DNA from 3 places in the Rhizobium sp. LjRoot254 genome. Region 2 is predicted to be linked to each of the others. Evidence: riboswitches for the same ligand, from Rfam matches in the RefSeq annotation. Region 2 holds a riboswitch; each other region holds the start of a gene.
The links. A riboswitch is a leader RNA that binds a small molecule or an ion and turns the genes downstream of it on or off. The one in region 2 is predicted to bind cobalamin.
Positions count from the first base shown of each region.

Region 1: linked by a shared signal. The riboswitch ahead of ACSQ26_RS17620 (aromatic ring-hydroxylating oxygenase subunit alpha) and the one ahead of ACSQ26_RS07815 (CbtB domain-containing protein) in region 2 are both predicted to bind cobalamin.
Region 3: linked by a shared signal. The riboswitch ahead of bluB (5,6-dimethylbenzimidazole synthase) and the one ahead of ACSQ26_RS07815 (CbtB domain-containing protein) in region 2 are both predicted to bind cobalamin.

Region 1 covers NZ_CAXUSM020000001.1:3,567,461-3,574,486, forward strand. Annotated here, with positions in the region: gene ACSQ26_RS17610 (diaminopropionate ammonia-lyase) at 1-973, opposite strand, end outside; gene ACSQ26_RS17615 (Lrp/AsnC family transcriptional regulator) at 1,077-1,562, shown strand; cobalamin riboswitch at 1,647-1,849, shown strand; gene ACSQ26_RS17620 (aromatic ring-hydroxylating oxygenase subunit alpha) at 1,969-3,216, shown strand; gene ACSQ26_RS17625 (2Fe-2S iron-sulfur cluster-binding protein) at 3,231-4,337, shown strand; gene ACSQ26_RS17630 (hypothetical protein) at 4,334-4,576, shown strand; gene ACSQ26_RS17635 (DUF4864 domain-containing protein) at 4,659-5,075, shown strand; gene ACSQ26_RS17640 (sulfotransferase) at 5,110-7,026, opposite strand, start outside.
Region 2 covers NZ_CAXUSM020000001.1:1,613,760-1,620,785, reverse strand. Annotated here, with positions in the region: gene cobN (cobaltochelatase subunit CobN) at 1-1,939, opposite strand, end outside; gene cobW (cobalamin biosynthesis protein CobW) at 2,001-3,050, opposite strand; gene cobU (bifunctional adenosylcobinamide kinase/adenosylcobinamide-phosphate guanylyltransferase) at 3,055-3,576, opposite strand; gene ACSQ26_RS07820 (CbtA family protein) at 3,579-4,313, opposite strand; gene ACSQ26_RS07815 (CbtB domain-containing protein) at 4,326-4,517, opposite strand; cobalamin riboswitch at 4,562-4,933, opposite strand; gene ACSQ26_RS07810 (peptidoglycan-binding protein) at 5,052-6,641, opposite strand; gene ACSQ26_RS07805 (cobyric acid synthase) at 6,833-7,026, opposite strand, start outside.
Region 3 covers NZ_CAXUSM020000001.1:3,352,885-3,359,910, forward strand. Annotated here, with positions in the region: gene ACSQ26_RS16585 (PA0069 family radical SAM protein) at 35-1,192, shown strand; gene ACSQ26_RS16590 (ribonuclease HII) at 1,387-2,040, shown strand; cobalamin riboswitch at 2,284-2,458, shown strand; gene bluB (5,6-dimethylbenzimidazole synthase) at 2,500-3,234, shown strand; gene ACSQ26_RS16600 (F0F1 ATP synthase subunit B) at 3,430-3,924, opposite strand; gene ACSQ26_RS16605 (F0F1 ATP synthase subunit B) at 3,939-4,541, opposite strand; gene ACSQ26_RS16610 (F0F1 ATP synthase subunit C) at 4,629-4,853, opposite strand; gene ACSQ26_RS16615 (F0F1 ATP synthase subunit A) at 4,926-5,675, opposite strand; gene ACSQ26_RS16620 (AtpZ/AtpI family protein) at 5,723-6,073, opposite strand; gene ACSQ26_RS16625 (cell wall hydrolase) at 6,334-7,026, opposite strand, start outside.

The sequences.
Region 1 (7,026 bases), 2.0 Mb from region 2:
CGAGCCGCCGCATGATCGTAATCGCATCCTCCTCATCGACGGTCATGAAGCCATCACCGACGCGGGCAAGAATCCGCCAGGCGACAAGTGAAGGCTCGTAGCATTCGAGCATCGCCATGACAGTCGGCTCGCCATGCGGTATCTTGACGGGATGGCCAGCGCGCGCCGTCTCGACGATGCAGGCGGAACGCGCCGGATCGACGACGGTGAGGATTGGCCGCTTGTCGCCGAGCGCGATCGCGAGATGTCCTGCCACGGCAGCGGCGATGCCGCCGACACCCGACTGGACGAAGACATGGGTCGGCGGTTCCGGCAGCGCGCGCAGCGCCTCGCGGACGATCGCCGTGTAGCCTTGCATGACCAGGCCGGGAATGCGCTCATAGCCGGTCCAGGACGTGTCGGAGACGATGGTCCAGCCGTTCTCCCTGGCGACCCGAGCTGCCTCACGCACCGAATCGTCATAGGTGCCGGCGACGCGGATCATCTCGGCGCCGAAGCGGGCGATGGCCGCCACCCGCTCGTCGCTCACGCCGCCATGCACGACGATCGCGGCGCGGGCGCCGACCAGTTGCGCGCCCTGCGCCACCGAGCGCCCATGATTGCCATCGGTCGCGCAGGCGAAGGTCATCCTGGCGGAGACGGCACGGACATCGTGTGTGGAAAGTTCGGAGACATCGACCGTCCGGCCAAGCTGGCGGCCCGCCTCTTCGAGCACCAGCCGGATCACGGCATAGGAACCGCCCAATGCCTTGAAGCTGCCGAGCCCCAGCCGTTTGCCCTCATCCTTGATGTGGATCGAGGCGATGCCGATGCTTGCAGCCAGAGCCGGCAACGAAAGCAGCGGCGTCTCCGTGTGATTGTCGCGGAAGCCGAGATAGCGTTCCACTTCCCGAGCGGAAGTGAGGCCGAGGGTTTCGGCATCCTCCGGTGTTAGCGGTTGGCAGTATTCGGGATTGGTGTTGCGCAGGAACATGATGGCCCTCCTCGATTGCTGCGTGAACATTATTGCAATCGTGGTGGGATTTGCGCTCTATATTGCTCTGAGCCTTGCAAGTTTGTTTCGTTGGAGCCCGGTTTTGCGCAAGTCCGATCCGCCTGTCGCCCTCGATGAATTCGACCGGAAGATACTCGCGATCCTGCAGGCGGATAACATGACACCGCAGCGGACGATCGGCGAGGCGGTCAATCTCTCCGCCCCAGCGGTCCAGCGCCGCATCAAGCGGTTGACCGAAGCGTGCGTCATCCAGGCCAACGTCGCCGTCGTCGATCCCGAGGCGGTCGGCCAGCCGATCACCATCTTCGTCGAGGTCGAAGTGTTCAGCGAAACGGCCGAGCAGATCGAGAGCGCCAAGCGGGAATTCGCCGGAACGCCTGAAATCCAGCAATGCTATTATGTGACGGGAGAAGCGGATTTCATCCTCGTCATCGTCGTGTCCAGCATGGCGGGTTATGAGTCGCTCACCCGCAGGCTGTTCTTCGGCAACAACAATGTGAAGCGATTCCGGACCTTCGTCGCGATGGATCGTGTCAAGGTTGGCCTCGCCGTGCCACTCGAGCGCTGAGCATTTTTCCAGGGCAAAATGATTATGTTTTCACGACGCCATCGCGATGTCGCAAATGATGACGCCATGTCGCAACGACTATGGTCTTATCAGGACACTTGAGGTGCCGATCGGGTCAAACCGGTTGGAGAATTGGGAAGCCGGTAAAATTCCGGCGCTGCCCCCGCAACGGTATTGGAACGAAAATTGTGACGGGAGTCCACTGGGCCGAATAGCCTGGGAAGGAGTCACAAAGTCCGTGAGGACAGTTCCAGAGCCCGGAAACCAGCCTCGGGATTTTGAACTCGACTGATCGCGGTGGGCGGTCAAGAGGCGGATCGCCATGCTCGCTGGATTTCCGTGCGTGCAAGCGACCTTCCCTCCATGTCCACCATGCCCAGTCCTTGGAAACCGACGAGGATCGACCATGGATATCCGTTCCGACATGCTGACGCGGCTCAGGAATCGCAAACCGGGCTACAGCCTGGACCAGCCCTTCTATATCGACCCGGATTTCCACAAGATCGACGTGGAAACCATCTGGTATCGCGACTGGCTGTTCATCGGCCACGATTGCGAGATCCCCAATCCTGGCAATTACTTCACGGTGCAGATCGGCGACTATCCCGTCGTGATCGTGCGCGGCGCCGATGGCAGGATCAACGCGCTGCACAATTCCTGCCGCCATCGCGGCTCCAGGGTCTGCAATACCGAGCGCGGCAACGCGGCCAAACTGGTCTGCCCCTATCACCAGTGGACTTACGATCTCGACGGCTCCTTGCTCTTCGCGCGCCAGATGGGCGACGATTTCAATCCCGCAGGCTTCAGCCTGAAGCCCGTCGCCTGTGAAAGCGCCGGCGGCTACATCTTCATCTGTCTCGCCGACGAGCCGCTGGATTTCGCGCCGTTCAAGAAGATGATGGAGCCCTACTTCCTGCCGCACCGGCTCCGCGACGCCAAGATCGCCTATGAGAGCACGATCATCGAGAAGGGCAACTGGAAGCTCGTCTGGGAAAACAACCGCGAATGCTACCATTGCGCCGGCAACCATCCGGAACTCTGCAAGACCTTCCCGGAAGCGCCCACCATTACCGGCGTCAATGGCGCTGCGGAAGACCCCGAAATCGTCGCGCACTGGGAAAAGTGCGAGGCGATCGGCCTGCCGAGCGAATTCACCATCGATGAGGCCGGGCAGTTCCGCACGACCCGCGTGCCGCTGCTGCGCGAGGCGATCAGCTATACGCTGTCCGGCCGCAAGGCGGTGCAGATGCGGCTTTCCGACAACGTCAACATGGACCGCATCGGCTCGCTGCTGCTCTACCACTATCCCACGACGTGGAACCACATCCTGAGTGACCATGCGATCACCTTCCGCGTGATCCCGCTGAGCGCCACCGAAACCGCGGTCACCACCAAATGGCTGGTCCACAAGGACGCCGTCGAGGGCATCGACTATCGACTCGACGAACTCATCCATGTCTGGACCGAGACGAACGACCAGGACCGCCAGATCGTCGAGGAAAATGCGCGCGGCATCCACTCGCCGGCTTATCAGCCCGGACCCTATTCCGAGATGCATGAGGGTGGCGTGATCCAGTTCGTCGACTGGTATTCCCGTTTCATCGAAGAGCGGCTTTCCGGTGTGCGCAGGCCTGCGCTGCGAAACGTCGCCTGATCGGGAGCGCCACGATGAACATGATGCTGACGGGTACGACGCCCTCCGCCCTGCCGCTCGACCAGATGACGCCGTGGAATTCGGCACGGCAGATGCTGGTCTGCACCAGCGTCACCGATGAGGCACTCGACGTGAAGACCTTCACCTTCGCGGTCGAGGGCGGCGGCTGGTTCCGTTATATGCCGGGGCAGTTCATCACGGTCGAATTGCGCGCCAAGGGCGGTGACCTGCACCGTACTTACACGGTCTCGTCGTCGCCCTCGCGCCCCTATTCGATCGCGATCACCATCAAGGCGCAGCCGGCGAGCATCGGCACGCGCTGGATGTTCGAGAATGTCTTTCCCGGTTCGCGCATCCGTGCCTATGGCCCGAGCGGTCACTTCACGCTGGCGCGCAATCCAGCGAGGAAATACCTCTTCATTTCCGCTGGTTCCGGCATCACGCCGATGATGTCGATGCTGCGCTGGCTCGCCGATTGCGATCCGGGCGCCGACGTAGCCTTCCTCAATTCGGCGCGGCGGCCGGAAGAGATCATCTTCCGCGACGAACTCGAAATGCTCGCCCGACGCATGCCGAACCTGTCGCTCGGCTTCCTGCCCGAAGGCCGCTCCGCAGCGGCACCCTGGGGCGGTCTGATGGGACGCATCGATCGCTACAAGTTCGCCCTGCTGGTTCCGGATTTCATGGACCGGGAGATCTTCTGCTGCGGCCCCGATCCCTTCATGAAGGCAGTGAGCACCATCGCCCGTGCCGAGGGCTTCGACATGGGCCATTACCATCAGGAAAGCTTTGGAGCGACATCGATCGCCGAGAGCGTGCACAAGCAGGCTCATGAGGTCGTGGCAAAGGGCAAGGTGGCGGGCCTGACCGTCAGCTTTCTCGGATCGAACGAGCAAGCCGTGTGCGAGCCCGGCCAGACCATTCTCGAGACCGCGCGCACAGCCGGCGTCCGCATTCCGGCGGCTTGCGAGTCCGGCATTTGCGGCACCTGCAAGGTCCTCAAGCGGGCCGGCGACGTCGACATGCGCCACAATGGCGGCATCAGCGAGCAGGAAATCGCCGGCGGCTATGTGCTTGCCTGCTGCTCGCGGCCGCTCACGCCCGTCGAGGTCGAGGCATGAGCACAACAGATACCAACGATAACGCGCCCCGCCATCGCCGTTCGGAGGATATGTTCCTCTCCTGGTTCTTCGGCCTGCCGGAAAACACTGATGTGGCGGCCGCTGCGCGCATCGAAATCGCGCGGATCGACAAGAGCGCCTTGCCCTGCGAGCAATTGGCGCGGCTGCGGACGATGCTGGTGCAAGCGAGCTTTCCTCAGCCGTCGATGTCGCGGAGCCGAAGACGGCAGCGCCATTGATGTGATCCGGCGCCTCCGCCTTCACGTATAAATGCGGTTGAACGGCTGATAGACCGCGTGTTCCACGAGAGGAGGCCTTCCGATGCGCGCATTGCTGGTTGCTCTTTTGCTTGTGCTTACTGCCCTGCCTGCCATCGCGGAGGACAATATCGAAACGACCAAGGGCATCATCGAGCGTCAGATCGACGCTTTCCTGAAGGACGACGCGGAGACCGCCTATTCCTTCGCCGCACCCGGCATCAAGGCGCGGTACCCGGACAAGGACGCCTTCTTCGCGATGGTGAAGAAGAGCTACCAGCCGGTCTACCGTCCCGGCAACTATGCCTTCGGCCGCAACAAGACGATCGACGACGGTGCCACGATCCTGCATGAAGTGATCATATCGGGTCAGGACGGCAAGGACTGGAGAGCCTTCTACAAGATGGTCCGCCAGCCCGACGGAACATACAAGATAGGCGGCGTGGTCGTGATGCCGGAGACGGAGAGCAAGGGTATCTGACCCGTTGTTCGCCGGATTTTATGGCGGCCAACTATCACTCCGGCGCCTCGAAGGCGTCTTCCAGATCGTAGCCGAATATTTCCCAGGGACGAAATACGAGCCGTTGCTTGAGCGCCGACGGCAGCTTTCTGAATGACTGGATGTAGCTGTCGTTGGTATTCCTCACATCCTCGAACCGGCGCTGCTGCATTCCGGGCAATGAGCGCTCGGCGAGCGACGTGAACGCACCGATCCGATCCAATTCCCGCTCCGGATCGTCGCAAAGATCCTCATAGCGCACGAACAGGCAATCGTCATCGAGGTCATTCAACGCGGTCGCGTAGGCTGAGCACCAGTTCATGAACAGAAGCTCATTGGGGCTCGGATTCCATTTCTTCACTGACAGCACCACCGCCCGGGGATCACGCACCAGAACGATGAACTTCGCGTTCGGAAAGACACTCCTGAGATAGGGCATGCGCACGATGTTGGCTGGCGTCTTTTCCAAAAGCGTGGCCGAGTCGCCAAGCGTCCAGTGATCCCACTGCAGCAGCAGCCGAGCGCGGGCCTGGGCTGCCAACGTCGGATCGACGACCGGCGAGAGCCGGCTCTGATCGAAGAAGGCGAACATGCCGGGGCCGCCATATGCCACCTCGTCACGCATAACGTCCTGCAGAAACTGGCCCTCGTTTTCCGGCACCGGCGCGCGGAGCACTCGAACGTCGAACCGCGCCTGGATCAGCGATTCCAACAGCGTCGTGCCGCTGCGATGCACGCCAGCGATAAAGATGACGTCTTCGATCGTCGTACTCTCGCTCGGCTCGACAAGCTTGCGGCGGTCGGTAAAGCGGTCGGTACCGATACGCGCGAATGCATGGCGGTATTGGTCAAAATCCGATTTGGCGATGCTGTCGCGCATCGCCGCGATGACTGCGGGATCAGCATTTTCGACTGCCCGGTGATACTGCTTGTCCCAGGCGCGGTTGGCGCTTCGCTTGGCAAATTCCTCTGGGCTTGGGCCAGTCTCCCACCCCACAGGAACTTCGCCTGGAGCCAGAACTTCAAGCTTCGGGGTGCTGGAGCCAGCGCCTTTGATCGCGTAGGCCAGTCCTTCGCCGGCCAGCAAATCGAGCTGCCGTCGGTCCAGCACATTGAGCGCCTCGAAGAGCTGTCGCTGTCTTTCGGCATTGCCGTCATACATGCGGAATTCGTCCAGCATCGCGACCCGGCGATCCGACATCATCACCATGTTGACCTGCTTTTCAGCCCGCCGCCACCATTTCCTGACCCAATCGTCATAGCTCATGGCATCGTAGTGGACGATGGCAAAGTGCGCGCCTTCGAGATTGAGAATCTCGCCATTCACCGGCGTCGCGCGATGAAGGGTGATGTCGGAGAAGCTCTCACCCCGCCGGAGAAAGCTCTTGCCGGAAAAGTGCCCTGCAAGCCCCTGCTGGAGGAATTTCCGTGCAAGCGGGCCGTAGACGTCCCGGATCAGAACCTGCCGATCGGGGAAGGTCGGTAGATTCTTTGGCTTGCTCTGTTCGACTTTACCAGGCCGAAACCTGCGCACCAGGCTGCTGATCAGTCCGCGATTCGGCACAGGGCGGACTTGCGCAGGCTTCTCCGCCTGCTTCTGCCGGATCGGAAGACGGGCATATGTCGCGCCCCAAGCCTGATCCATGTTGTCGGATGGGCCGAACACGGCCTCTGCCGGCGAAATCTTGACCGATTTGAACTTGTTGTCGACCCCACCGAGGAATTGGGCAAATGACGCCTGGTCCCCGATCGGGAAGAGAAGTTCGTCCGCGTCGACATGGCCAACCCAGTCGGCCGAAGAGAGATGGGCCATGGCGTGGCGAAAATTGTTCTTCTGCCTGTCTTCGTGCGGCGCGCGCTTGCCATCGATCGCAGGCAACTCAATAGAGGCCAGGCATTTCACGCCTTCGTCCCGCGCGAGGGCCTGCATCAG
Region 2 (7,026 bases):
CCGGATCGTTGACGATGAAGGGATAGAGGTGCGGGGTCGCGCCAAACACCGCCTCGGGATAGCAGGCCTCCGATAGCGCCATCGCCTTTCCCGGCAGCCACTCCATATTGCCGTGCTTGCCCATATGGATCACGGCATCGGCGCGGAACTCGCGCCGCAGGAAGGCATAGAAGGCGAGATAGCCATGCGGCGGCACGAGGTCGGCCGAATGGTACGTTTCCTTCGGATCGATATTATAGCCGCGCGCCGGCTGGATACCGGTCATGACATTGCCGAAACGTGCCAACGGCAGCGCGAACGCGCCATCGAGAAAGAAAGGATCGCTCTCCGGCGCACCCCAGCGGCTCGTCACCTCATCCTGAATCAGAGCGGGAAGCGTTGCGAAGAAGGTCTTGTAATGACTGAGCGAAAACGTCTCGCGGATCACCCGGCCGTCGGTCGCCGCATTGGTCGGTCCGGCCATCAGATGTGCGATCAGTGCATCGCCATCGGCTGGCAATTCGCCGGTTACATAGCCGGCCTCCCGCATGGCCTTCAGCACCTCGACCGAACCGGCCGGCGTATCGAGGCCCACGCCATTGCCGAGCCGGCCATCCCGGTTCGGGTAATTGGCGAGGATCAGCGCGATGTGCTTGTCGGCACTTTCGAGATGGCGAAGCCGCGCCCACGCCGCCGCCAGATCGGCAACGAAATCCACCCTGTCAGGCAGCGCCTCGGGCGTAACGATATTGACTTGCGCTTGTTCATCGAAACTCGCCGCACGCTTGAATGACACCGCCCGCGCCAGCACCCGCCCATCGACCTCCGGCAGCGCGACATTCATGGCCAGGTCGCGGGCCGAAAGCCCCATGCTGGAGCCCTCCCAGCTTTCCCTCGATGAACCCGAGAAGATCACTTGCAGCACCTGGGCGCCGGTCTCGTCCAGCACCGTTCCGGTTTTCTCGGCGCCAGGCGAGACGACGGCGAAGCTCGTCGAGTTGAGCACGACAGCGGGCGAGAAGCGCGCGAAGAGTTCACGGATCATGTTTGCCGAAAATGCGTCTTTCAGGCTGGAAACGAAGATCGGCAATACGCGAAGGCTACGCTTCGCCAGCGCCTCGATCAACGCCTCGACGGGCTGGGTCTGCCCGCTCTGGACCAGTGCGCGGTAGAAGGTGATGACGGCGAGCGGAGCGGTCTTGGCACCCCCCTCTGTCCTGCCGGACATCTCCCCCACAAGGGGGGAGAATGGATGGAGCGCGAACCGTGCCTCTTCCTCCAAGCTGGTACCTGTAGACTCGTCGGTCAATGAGACGCGGGACGATCCCCACGAGTCAATCTTCCCCCTTGAGGGGGAGATGTCCGGCAGGACAGAGGGGGGTGAAGCCACACGTTCCCACGCATCGACATCAATCACACCCCTGCCCGGCCACCAAATCCCCGCCTTGGCAAGCGTCTCGGCCTTCTCCGGCCTGTCACCACCCGAAACCAGCGCCTCGGCCATCCCGGCAAACCGCGACATGTTCGTCTCGCCGCCCTCGACCAGATAGGACCACAACCGCGCGCAGTCCTCGCCTGCCACCGTCGACCAGGGATCGAGCCCGGCATCCGGCCGATCGTCACCCGGTAGCGCCGCGAACTTGAAACCATGTGCCTTCGCAGCAGCCGTCAGCGCTTCGATCAGATAGGAAAAATAGCTCACGCCACCGAGTGCCCGCAACACCACAAGCTTGGCATGCCGGGCGGTCTTGTCGATCCACATGTCGATCGACATCGGATGCTTGAGGCTCGCCAGATTGACCAGCCGCCAGCTCGGCCCGCCTTTGTTGGCGAAGGCCGCAACGCTGGCAATTTCGGTATCGGCGGCAGATAGAAACAGGATATCGCCCGGCGACTGGCCAAGGTCGAACGCCTCGTCGCCTTCGGAAATCGAACCCTTCTGGGCAAGAAGTAGATGCATCAGCTGCCGTCCTGAATAGTACTCGGCCTACTATGCCACGACAGCGAGCGGAGCGGCAAACTCAACCCAGCGCCTTGATATCCCGCATTATAGCCTCGTCGTCCATCTCGTCATGCAGGCCGATCACCACCAGCCGCGTGCCGCGCTTCTCGCTTGCCGTCCATGGCCGGTCGAAATAGGTGTCGATGCGCGAGCCGACCGCCTGGATCACCAGCCGCATCGGCTTGCCCTTCACCTCGGCAAAGCCCTTGAGCCGCAGGATATCGTGGCGGTCGATCACCGGCTTGAGTGCGTCCACGAAGGCATTGGCATCGTCAAGTGCGCCGAGTTCGACGATGAAGCTCTCGAACTCGTCATGATCGTGGTCGTGCGGCGCGCCTTCATGCTCAAGTTCGTGATGCGACTTGCGCAGATCGATATGATCCTCTGTGCCGACGCCAAGGCCGAGCAAAACCGAAGCCGGCAGGTCGCCGTTGCGCGCCTCGATCATCCGCGGCTTGCGGGATATGGCGTTGGAGACAATATCGCGGACGGACTGCAGGCCCGCCGCGTCGAGCAGGTCGGCCTTGTTCAGCACGATCAGGTCGGCGGCGGTCAACTGGTCCTCGAACAGTTCCTCAATCGGGCTTTCGTGGTCGAGGCCCTGGTCCTCGACCCGCTGGGCATCGAGCGCATCGTGATCGTCCGCGAAGCGGCCGGCAGCGACGGCGGCGCTATCGACCACCGTCACGACCCCATCGACCGTTACGGCCGTCTTGATCCCCGGCCAGTTGAAGGCAGCGACCAGCGGCTGTGGCAGCGCAAGACCCGATGTCTCGATGATGATGTGGTCGGGCCGGACCTTGCGCGCCAGCAGCTTTTCCATCGTCGGAATGAAGTCGTCAGCAACCGTGCAGCAGATGCAGCCATTGTTGAGCTCGATGATATCGTCCTCGGTGCAGGCTTCCGCGCCGCAGCCCTTCAGCACGTCGCCATCGACGCCGAGATCACCGAATTCATTGATGATCAGCGCGATCTTCTTGCCATTGGCATTCATCAGCATGTTGCGGATCATCGTCGTCTTGCCCGCGCCGAGAAAGCCGGTGATCACCGTGGCCGGTATCTTCTGCATTGCTTCAACCCTTCATCTTGAGCGGCAGACCGGCCGCCACGAAATACACTTCGGCGGCAGCGGCCGCGATCGATTGGTGGAGCCGTCCGGCATGATCGCGGAATTCCCGCGCCATGCGGTTGTCAGGCACGATGCCGAGCCCCACCTCGTTGGAAACCAGAACGAGCTTCGCCTTGGCCCTCGGTATGAAATCCGCCAGCCGGGCGAATTCCCCGGCCATATCTAGCTCTTCCATCATCAGGTTGGTGACCCAGAGCGTCAGGCAGTCGACCAGGATCACGTTGCCGGGATCATCGAGCGCTTCGAGCCGCTCGACCAGCGCCAAGGGCTCCTCATGCGTCCGCCAGCCTTCGCCGCGATCGGACCTGTGTTTCGCGATGCGCTCGCGCATCTCGTCGTCCCAGGCCCGGCCGGTGGCGATGTAATGGCGTGAAAGGCCGGTCTCCGCGACCAGCCTTTCCGCAAAAGCCGATTTGCCGGATCGCGCCCCGCCCAGCACCAGGACGGCACTGCTCGGGGCGTTCATGGTCAGGCCGTCTTCAGCCAGCGATCGTTGATCGCGCCCATGAACAGGCCAAGCACGACCCAGAAGAACAGGCCCGCCGAGAGCGTCGCGACGGCGAATTCAGCCGCGAGGATCGCAGGGACATTGCTGCTGATATCGGTCGGCTGTGGCGCGCCGACGACGTGCGGTAACGCCAGCATCCCGATGCCCGCGACCTTGGCCCAGACTTCCTTGCGCAGAACCAGAAGATAGAGCGCGACGGCCGTGGCGACCACCGTACCGACCCACCATAGCTGGCGATCGAAGAGCTCAGCGGCCGGAAAGCCCGGAAGCTCTGGCGGCAGGCCGATCGAGGGCATCAGATGGAAGGTGAGCCATGCGGCCGAACCCCACAGAACGCCATTGCCGAGTGTGATGACCCTACCGGTGAGGAAGATCACCGCCATCAGGATCAGTGCAAAGCCGGCGCCCGACACCAGGTTTGCCATCAGCGTGCCGGTGATCCGGTTGACGCCGAACAGCATGCCGCCCTCTTCCTCTGCACCAGCCGCAGCCGTTGCTTCGTGCTCATGAGCATAGGCCTTGCTGACCAGCGTGAGATTCAGGCCGGTCGTATGGTCATGTTTCTCGGCGGGCGCGTTTTCGTATTTCTCCGCCTCGAGAATCAGCGGAACGACCTTCGCCTGCTGCGCCACCGTCTGGAGCGCACCAGCCAGCAGTCCGGCCACAAGCGCAGCCAGAAGATATTTGACGATCATTTTGATGGCCCTTTAGTGGCAGGGAAAGCCGTTGGCATGGCGAACGTCGTGTGCGGTGTCATGCAACACGGACGAATGCGCAAAGCCGGCGCCGAAGATCAGGAACGAGCCGAGAAGCAGGGCGAGCACGCCCGCGACGAGACGATCCGAAACCGGGATGGCCGAAACCGAAGTAGACCGGGTAGAAACTGCAGAATGCGCCATAACAACCTCCGTGCTGCTGGCAAGAATAAGCCTTTTTGGCGCGAATGCGCCCGTGTTGTCTGGCAGGTCTCCTGGCTCACGGGTCCAGGCCCATGCTTGAGCATGAGCCAACGCATCTTCCTCGCCTTCCCGAAGGTTTTGCCTTTGCGCGTGGGGGACAATTCGTAGATGGGAGGCGTCCCGCCCCGTGTTGCCGCATTGGCCCTTCAGTGGCTTTGAAGCACTCTCTCCGCCATCCGCCCCGGCACTATTGCCTTGGTCACGTCAGGCTTTGAAAACACCCCTGGAATTTGCTTGTCCGCTCTACAGTCGCGGGGTCGGCCGGGATGAAAACGCCCTGATTGGGTCCATTCTTCCCATTCCCTTTTGATCCCTTGGGCTTATGCCCGCTGGGAACCAAACAGGCTGGAATCTAGAGGGTCCACGGACCCAAGTCAATCGGCATATCGACATCTGCCTGTCGCGAATACGCCAGGCGCCCAAAATGAAAACGGGGCGCCGAAGCGCCCCGTTCAAAGCTAGTATTAATGCCGCTCAGCAACGGCGCCGCTTGCGGCAGCCGCCATTGAACCTGATCTTGACCTTTACGCGGTTGTTGTACCGAGCCCTGTTGCGGAAGGGCTTGACCACGACCACCGCGGCTGGGCGCCTGACCACATAGCGCGGCCGGACCACAACCCATTCGGTACGCGGGCGCACGCGGCGGATCACCACCGGAGCAGCGGTCGCCAGCCAGGTCGCATAGGACGCGGCCGAAGCAACGCGGATCGCGTCGATCTGGTCTTCCGAGAGATAGCCGGTCACCGGCGCGCCGTTGTCCTGCTGCCAGGAGGCGATGGCATCACGGGTGCGCGGACCGAAGGCGCCGTCGGTACCCAGCGTGTCGTAGCCGAGCGCGCTCAGGCGGCCCTGCAACTCGTGGCGCTGCTCGCGGTCGAGCACAGAGGCTTCGATGTCCTCGGAACCTTCGGTATACTGGGCCTGCTGCTGGTTCTGGTCTTGGTTCTGATCCTGCGCCTGGTCCGGCTGCTGGGTGAGCCCACCCTGCTTCTTCGCCATGCTGTTCTGCCGATCGGCGGCCGCCGAATCGTCATCCTGCGTGTTGTCCAGGTTGGCCGTGTCCTGCGCCTGATCGTCTGCCGGCTGGGACTGGTCGTCCTCGGCGGCCTGATCGTCGGGCTGCTGCTTGTTGTTCTTGCGGTTGCCGGCGACATTGGCCTTGTTGGTCGCATCGTTCTGCGTGTCGTCGCCCTCGGCAATCGTCGGATCGGGCTGTTCGGCGGCCGTCAGTTGCACGACGCGGGCCTGGGCGATGGCCGCGAACTTGCCGTTCGGATAGGTCCGGAGATAGGCTTCGTATTCGGTCACCGTGTTGCCGTCCGAGGCGGCCTTCCACAGCGCGTATTCCTGTTCCCAATCTGCGCCGGCAGCGGGCTTCTCTTCCGTCTGCGCGGTCTCTGTCGCGGCGTTGTCGTCCCCAGCATCGGTCTGGGCCTGGTCCTGGGCGACCGGCTGGGTGTCCGCCTGGTCCTGTACCTCGGCCTGCTGGTCGTCGGCCTGGACGTCCTGCGCGGGCTCGACCTTCTTGGAGGCGACCTCGACGGACTCTTCGGCCGGCGCATTGGTCTTGGCAACGAGGTTCTCGATACGGGTCTTGGCGACCTTGGCGAACTTGCCGTTCGGGAATTGCTTCAGGTATTTCTCGTAGTCCGCCTGCTTGCCTGTCTTGGAGACCTGGCGCCACAGTTCGACATCCTTGGCCGCATCGGCGGTCGATTGCGCATTGTCGGCGGGTACGTTCTTGGAGGCGTCGTTGACAGCTGCGGTCTCGTCGGCCGGGACAGCCGTCTGGGTCGCGGCATTCAGCTCTTCAATCCGGCGCTTGGCGACATTGGCGAACTTGCCGTTGGGATAGACGCGGAGATATTTCTGATAGTCAGCCGGCTTGCCGCCCTTGTTGGAGGTGCGCCACAGCTCGAATTCCTTCTGCCAGCCCGAATCGCCCGGCGCTTCCGCCGCGGGAGCACTCTGCGCATACGCGACCGAGATCTCGATCGGCGAAATAGCAACTGAAAACGTGACGACGGATGCCATCAGGATATTGATGTGTTTGGGCAAATTCATTTCTTCCCCCGTTTGCCTGAAATCTTTGTTTCAGCTCCACTATGTCAAGATATTCTAATCATAGCGCGGCTGAAAATAGAAAGCACGATAAAAGACGTACGCGACGCCTGTTCATCCTATGCACGGTTGGTGCGGTCCATTTATTCGAAACTTTATTGTCGGCAACATGAACTGTTGCTGAACATCTCGTTTCAACGGGCCATCAGCGCGTCGAGCCAGTGCGGATCGAGATGCCGCTCAAGCTCGGCGGCGACGCCGTCCAATGCATCGTCGACGGACGTCCGGTAATCCGACTGTCCGCCCTCGATCCCGAAGCTCGCCAGAAGCCGCGCGCGAAAACCATCGCTGTCGAACAGGCGGTGCAGATAGGTCCCCGCGATCCTGC
Region 3 (7,026 bases), 1.7 Mb from region 2:
CGAGAGGCGGAGATTCGCCTCCCCGGAGAAGCCAATGATCAACATGTCGCTCGCGCGGCAGGCTGCATTCGCGCCTGCCAATACGGCAGATATTGCCGATAGCCTGCTGAAGGAATCCGGTCTCAGGATCGAGATCGACCGCCGTCGCGGCCGTGGCGCCGGGCTCAATCCGTCGGGCCGGTTCGAGCCGCAGGAACGCGAGGTGCTCGACGACGGCTGGCAGACGTTCGAGACGCTTGCGCCGTTCAAGACCGAAGTGCAGGTTGAGAAGCCGCGTGCCATCATCACCCGCAACGACAGCCCGGACATCCCTTTCGACCGCTCGATCAATCCCTATCGCGGCTGTGAACACGGCTGCATCTACTGCTTCGCACGACCGACGCATGCCTATATGGGCCTGTCGCCGGGGCTCGATTTCGAATCCAAGCTGTTTGCCAAGCCGGATGCGGCGAAACTGCTGGAACGAGAGCTTTCCAAGCCCGGCTACAAGCCGAGGACCATCGCGATCGGCACCAATACCGATCCCTACCAGCCGATCGAGAAGGAATGGCGGATCATGCGCCAGATCCTCGAAGTGCTGGCGGCAGCCAATCATCCGGTGGCGATCGTGACGAAGTCGGCGCTGATCACGCGGGATATCGATATCCTCGCCAAGATGGCGGAAAAGGGTCTGGCTAGGGCAGCGCTTTCGGTCACCACCATGGACCGGAAGCTGGCGCGGCTGATGGAGCCGCGGGCATCGACGCCGACCAAGCGGCTCGAGGCGATCAAGGCGATGAGCGAGGCGGGCATTCCGACCGCCGTGATGGCATCGCCGATGATCCCCGCGCTCAACGACCACGAGCTCGAGCGCATCCTCGATGCGGGCGCCGCCGCAGGCGCGAAGGAGGCGAGCTATGTGCTGCTTCGGCTGCCGCTGGAAGTGAGTCCGCTGTTTCGCGATTGGCTGCTGCGCCACTATCCGGACCGTTATCGTCACGTGATGAGCCTGATCCGCTCGATGCGCGGCGGCAAGGATTACGATGCCGAGTTCGGCAAGCGGATGAAGGGGACGGGTCCCTATGCCTGGCAGATCAGCCGCCGCTTCGAGCTCGCCGCCAAGAAATACGGCCTGACGCGGCGCACGATCGGGCTCAACAGCGATCTCTTCGTACCGCCTGATGGACATGGCGTGCAGCTCTCGCTGCTCTGAGTTTCTTATTGACGCTTTCCAGCCGGGACCTGGCATCCCCGCCCGCTCGGGTTCCGGCTGGGAATACATGATGGGAGCGCGCCGCCAGCGCTCCTGTCATGCTGAGCATGTTGAAACGACATGCTCGTGGTCCCGATGCGCCGCCCTCGTATCGGGACTTGCAGGGAATCGGATGAATATGCGAACTATCCCGCATGGCTCGTTTGACCTCATCCGATTCCCTTCCTTTACTGGAAGAGGAAATTGTCCCCACCTTCCGGTTCGAGAAGGGGCTGATGCGCGACGGCTTCCTGCCGGTCGCAGGCGTCGATGAGGCAGGCCGTGGGCCGTTGGCCGGGCCTGTGGTGGCGAGTGCCGTGATCCTCGATCCGCGCAAGATTCCGAAGGGTCTCAACGATTCCAAGCAATTGACGGCGGCGCGGCGGGAAGAGCTTTACGAGGAAATCCTGGCGACGGCGGATGTCGCGATCTCGTCGCTGAGCGCCATCGCGATCGACCGGACGAACATCCTCAGGGCGAGCCTCGAGGCGATGCGGCGAGCCGTGGCGTCACTCCCCAAACGGGCGAAGTTCGTGCTGATCGACGGCCGCGATGTGCCACCGGGCCTCACTTGCCCCGGCAAGGCGCTGGTGAAGGGCGACGCACGTTCGTTCTCAATCGCCGCAGCCTCGATCGTCGCCAAAGTGACGCGTGACCGGATGATGCAGGCCGCCGGCATCACCTTTCCGCAATATGGCTTCGAACAGCATGCTGGCTATGCGACCGAGGTGCATCGCGAGGCGATCACCATTCACGGGCCATGTGCGATCCACCGGATGACGTTCAGTCCGTTCCGGCTGATGGAGTAGTTTCTGTGGGGCAAAGCCCTGCTCCCGCTTCTCCCCTTGGGGAGAAGTGCCGAGCGTAGCGAGGCGATGAGGGGTTCCCACTCCACGCGCGTGTTTTGAGAACCCCTCATCCGGCCTTCGGCCACCTTCTCCCCAAGGGGAGAAGCGGGGACAAGAGGCACTTTCCGTCCTCCATCTTGGGCCTGGCGGTGTAAGACGACGTCACCCGTCGCCAGTGGACATTGCACGGATTCAACGATCCTGCTTAAACCATTCTCGTCCGGTGCCTTTCGAGGAGAATCGGGAAGCCGGTCAGAAATCCGGCGCGTGCCCAACGCTGTGAGGGGGATGGTTTCGCGACATGCCACTGGGAAACCGGGAAGGCCGCGAGCGCCAGGTGAACCCAAGCCAGAAGACCGGCCGGACAGATAGCTGAGGGGCGCGGACGGCCCCTGCGGTGCCAAACCATGTGAGGGACACATGCAGGCCGAACCGTCACGTCATCTCGCCGCTGCGGGACCATTTTCCGAAGCCGAACGCGCCGCCGTCTACCGCGCCATCTATTCCAGGCGCGACGTGCGCAACGAATTCCTGCCCGATCCGATTCCGGACGAGCTACTGCAGCGCCTACTGGCGGCGGCGCATGCAGCGCCATCGGTCGGCTACATGCAGCCGTGGAACTTCATCATTATCCGTGACGAGGCGCGGCGCCGAGCGGTGCATGGGATATTCCATGAAGCCAATATCCAGGCGGCCGACAGACTGGAGGGGGAGCAGAAGCTCAAATATATGAGCCTGAAGCTCGAGGGTATTCTCAAGGCGCCGCTCAATATCTGCATCACTTGCGACCGCAAGCGCGGCGGCGATTTCGTGCTCGGCCGCACCCACAATCCCAGCATGGATCTCTATTCCACCGTCTGTGCCGTGCAGAATTTCTGGCTCGCGGCGCGCGCCGAAGGCGTGGGCGTGGGCTGGGTCAGCATTTTCGATCATGACCGGCTGAAACAGGAACTCGGCATTCCCGACAGCGTCGAGATCATCGCCTATCTCTGCGTCGGGTATGTGGATCAGCTGTATTCGAAGCCGGAATTGGCAGTCAAAGGCTGGCGGGAGAAGCTGCCCTTGGAGAAGCTCGTCTACCAGGAGCACTGGCCGGAGACGTCGCATGTGCTGGACTTTTATCGCGTGGTGGAATGCCGGGCGCGGCTGGGATAGAGCGGTGTCGGCGCAGATGTTGTGGGGGTTGCCGGTCACTCTGTCGTCATCCTCGGGCTTGTCCCGAGGACCTGGTGACGTCAAAGGCTCATTCACCGTCGATTGCCTGGCGCCGACACCGGATCCTCGGGACAAGCCCGAGGAAGACGTCGCGAGTGGGGCGAGGCCTGCAAGACGTTCAACCTTCGAAGAACCTCAGTTCAGCCTTGTCTTCACTTCGCCGACGGCGTTGTTGAAGAGCGCGGCGCCGGCCTTGTCGTCGAGCTTGCTGGCGATCAGCTTCTCGGCGGCGGCGATGGCGAGATCGACGGCTGCGGCGCGGACGGCGTTGACGGCTTCCGATTCGGCGTTCTTGATCTTCTGCTCGGAAAGCGCGGTACGACGTGCGACGTAATCCTCGGTCTTCTGCTTGGCCTCGGCGGCAAGGGTCGCTGCTTCGCGCTGGGCGGCGGCAACGATTTCCTGGGCTTCGGATTCGGCTTCCTTGCGCTTCTTCTGGTATTCGGTCAGCAGCGCCTGGGCTTCGTCGCGCAGCTTCTTGGCGGCGTCGAGTTCGGCGGCGATCTTGGCGGCACGCTCATCGAGGCTCTTGGTGATCATTCTCGGCACGCCGAGATAGATCACCAGACCGATGAAGAGGACAAGAGCGACCTGTGCCCAGATCTGGGCCCACATAGTTGCATCGAACATTGCGATCCCTCTCTTTAAGCCTTGAGCGCGCCGACAGCCGACTTGACATCCGCCTTGGTGACGGAAACGCCGGTGAGCTGTTGAACGATTTGGGCTACAGTGTCCTCGGCAACGACGGCCACTTCCGACAGTGCCTTGTTCTTGATCTCGTTGATGCTGCCTTCGGCATCAGCGATCTTCTTGGAAATATCCGCATCAAGCTTGGTTCGCTCGGCGGTTGCCTCGGCTTTGGCCTTCTCGCGGGCTTCGGCAGCGATCGCGTTGCCCTTGGCGCGGGCCGCGGCGAGTTCCTGCTCGTACTTGGCGACGGCGGCATCCGCCTCGTCCTTCATACGGGTCGCCTCGGCGAGATCGGCGGTAATGCGGTTTTCGCGCGTCTCGATAATGCCGGACAGGCGCGGCGTGATGTGCTTGGCGACCAGATAATAGAAGATGCCAAACGTGATCGCGAGCCAGAGGATCTGCGACGGAAAATGGGACGGATCGAACGGCGGGAAAGCTTCGTGTTCAACTTCGTGAACAGCTGTCGTCGTTGTATTATGCGCGTCGCTTGTCGCGGGCGCCGCTGCATCCGTGGCAGCCGTGGCTGACAGAGCATATGCTGTCGTCACAAACATTCCAACCTCCAGGCCAAGAGGGCCGGTATCAAAAACGGATCACGGGGCGGTAGCCGCCCCGCAACCCTTATGCTTTGTCGCAGCCGATCAGCCGAACAGGGCGAGAAGGGCGATGAGCAGCGAGAAGATGCCCAGAGCTTCCGTAACGGCGAAGCCGAAGATCAGGCGGCCGAACTGGCCATCTGCTGCAGACGGATTGCGAAGAGCGCCGGCCAGGTAGTTGCCGAAAATCGTGCCGAGGCCGATGCCTGCGCCACCCATGCCCAGGCATGCAATACCGGCGCCGATGTACTTTGCTGCTTCCGCGTCCATTGTAGAACTCCTTTAAGTCGTTTGTTGCGGCTATTCCAGCGGAGCGGGCGCGCTCCGCGTGTTCGGTGAAACTCAGTGCCCCGGATGGAGCGCGTCGTTGAGATACATGCAGGTCAGAACCGCAAACACATAGGCCTGCAGGAAGGCGACCAGGAATTCGAGGCCGGTGAGACCGATGGTCATCAGCAGCGGCAGGATGGCGCCGGCAATGCCGAGCGGGCCAAGCATGCCGAGCGAGAAGACGAAGCCGGCGAAGACCTTGAGCGTGATGTGACCGGCGAGCAGGTTCGCGAAAAGACGAACCGAAAGGCTGACCGGACGCGAGAGGAAGGAAATGATCTCGATAAACGTCACCAGCGGGATCAGGACCATCGGCACGCCCGAGGGCACGAAGATGCTGAAGAATTTGAAGCCGTGCTTGTAGATGCCGTAAACGACGACCGTGCCGATCACCAAAAGGGCGAGGCAGATGGTGACGATGATCTGGGAGCCGACGGTGAAGAAGCCGGGGATCATGCCGAAGAAATTGGAAACGAGCACGAAGAGGAAGAGCGAGAAAACCAGCGGAAAGAACTTCTCGCCACCGTGACCGGTCGCGTCCTTCAGCATTTTCGCCACAAATTCATAGGAGAGTTCGGCAATCGACTGCCAGCGGCCGGGAACGACGGCCTTCGGCGCAGAGGCCCAGAGAAGAAATGCCGTCGCGACGACCACCGTCAGGACCATGAACAGGCCCGAATTGGTGAAGTCGTACCTGCCCAGATCCACGATCGTGTTGAGGTGGAACTGGTGGATGGGATCTACCTTGTCTGGTGTCGCCACGTCTGATCTCTCTCGCTTCGCATTCTTTTACAGCCGGCGGCGGGCGCCTACTGCTTGTCTTTATCCCTGTGCATTCCGATCCGGTCCACCGGATGCGGCGAACTGACCTTGCCGGTCGTGCGCAACACATTCAGTACACCGGCAACAAAGCCGAGGAGGACAAAAACGATCAATCCCCATGGCTTCGTCGGAAGAAGAAGGTCCAGAAGGTAACCGAGGATCCCTCCCACCACGATGGCGGAAATGAATTCGGAGGAAATTTTCAAAGCCTCAGAGTAGCCTTTGCGGCTGACATCACTAGACTTTTCGGTCCCCTCGTCTTTCGGCCGCGCCTGCTCAAGCTTCTGATGAAGGCTATCGCGTCGCTCTTCCAGACTATCCTTGCGGTCCGTCTCCATACCTGACCTCCATTGGAGGCCGAGCCTTAGCCGAGGAAACCCGAGCCCACAAGCTGAATTTCAACTGCCGTGAGAGGTGGAGACCCCCGCCTTCAAGCCGCGTGCAACATAGTTACACTCCGTGATTTCGTCAAGGCGATGAGGAACGAAATTAAGGGGTAATTTATTCATAAAAATCAATGATTTAGTTGATTCAAAAGAAGATTCTTCGATTTGCAGTGCAGCAAGCAGCCCGGATGGCTGCTTGACCGAAGAATCTATCAGCTCCAGCCGCCGTAGCGGGTGCGGTAGAAAATATGCAGGCCGATGCGGCCAACCTTCTTCATCGTGCGTCCCCAGTTCGGGCGCACGTAGGTCGCGTGGTAATGCGTCGAATCGCCGACTTCCTTGAGATAGATCTTGCCGGCGGTCACGGCCATCGCGATGTCCTTGGCAGTCTTGAACTTCGACTTGTCGGTCACGCGGTCGGGAATACGGTCGCAGGCGAAAGAGAATTGGCAGCGGTTGCGCCAGTCTTCGTTCTGGTAGACGACGCCGCAGATCGTGTTCGGGAAGGTCGGATTGCGCACCCGGTTGAGCACGACCTGCGCCACGGCGGCCTGGCCCTTGAGCGGCTCGGTGATCGATTCGAAATAGATCGCCTCGGCGAGGCACTGCTGTTCCCTGGGCGCAAACACGCTAGCCGGCAGCACCGATGTCGCCCAGTTGTGATGGACGGCGTCGATCTTCGGCACGAAGCGCTTGGTCGTGTTCTCAGTCAGGATGGAATCGAAGGGCGAGACCTCGGCATAATCCGGCTCGGGATTGGAATAGGCGGTCGCCAGGCTGTCCGCCTCGTCATTGGTCACCAGGCTCGCAAGCATGGCCGGGACGCCATAATCATCGATCTTCGCGCGGTTCTTGTGGAAGGCCAGCGCGATATCCAATCCCTTGTCAAGGATGTCGGACTTGAT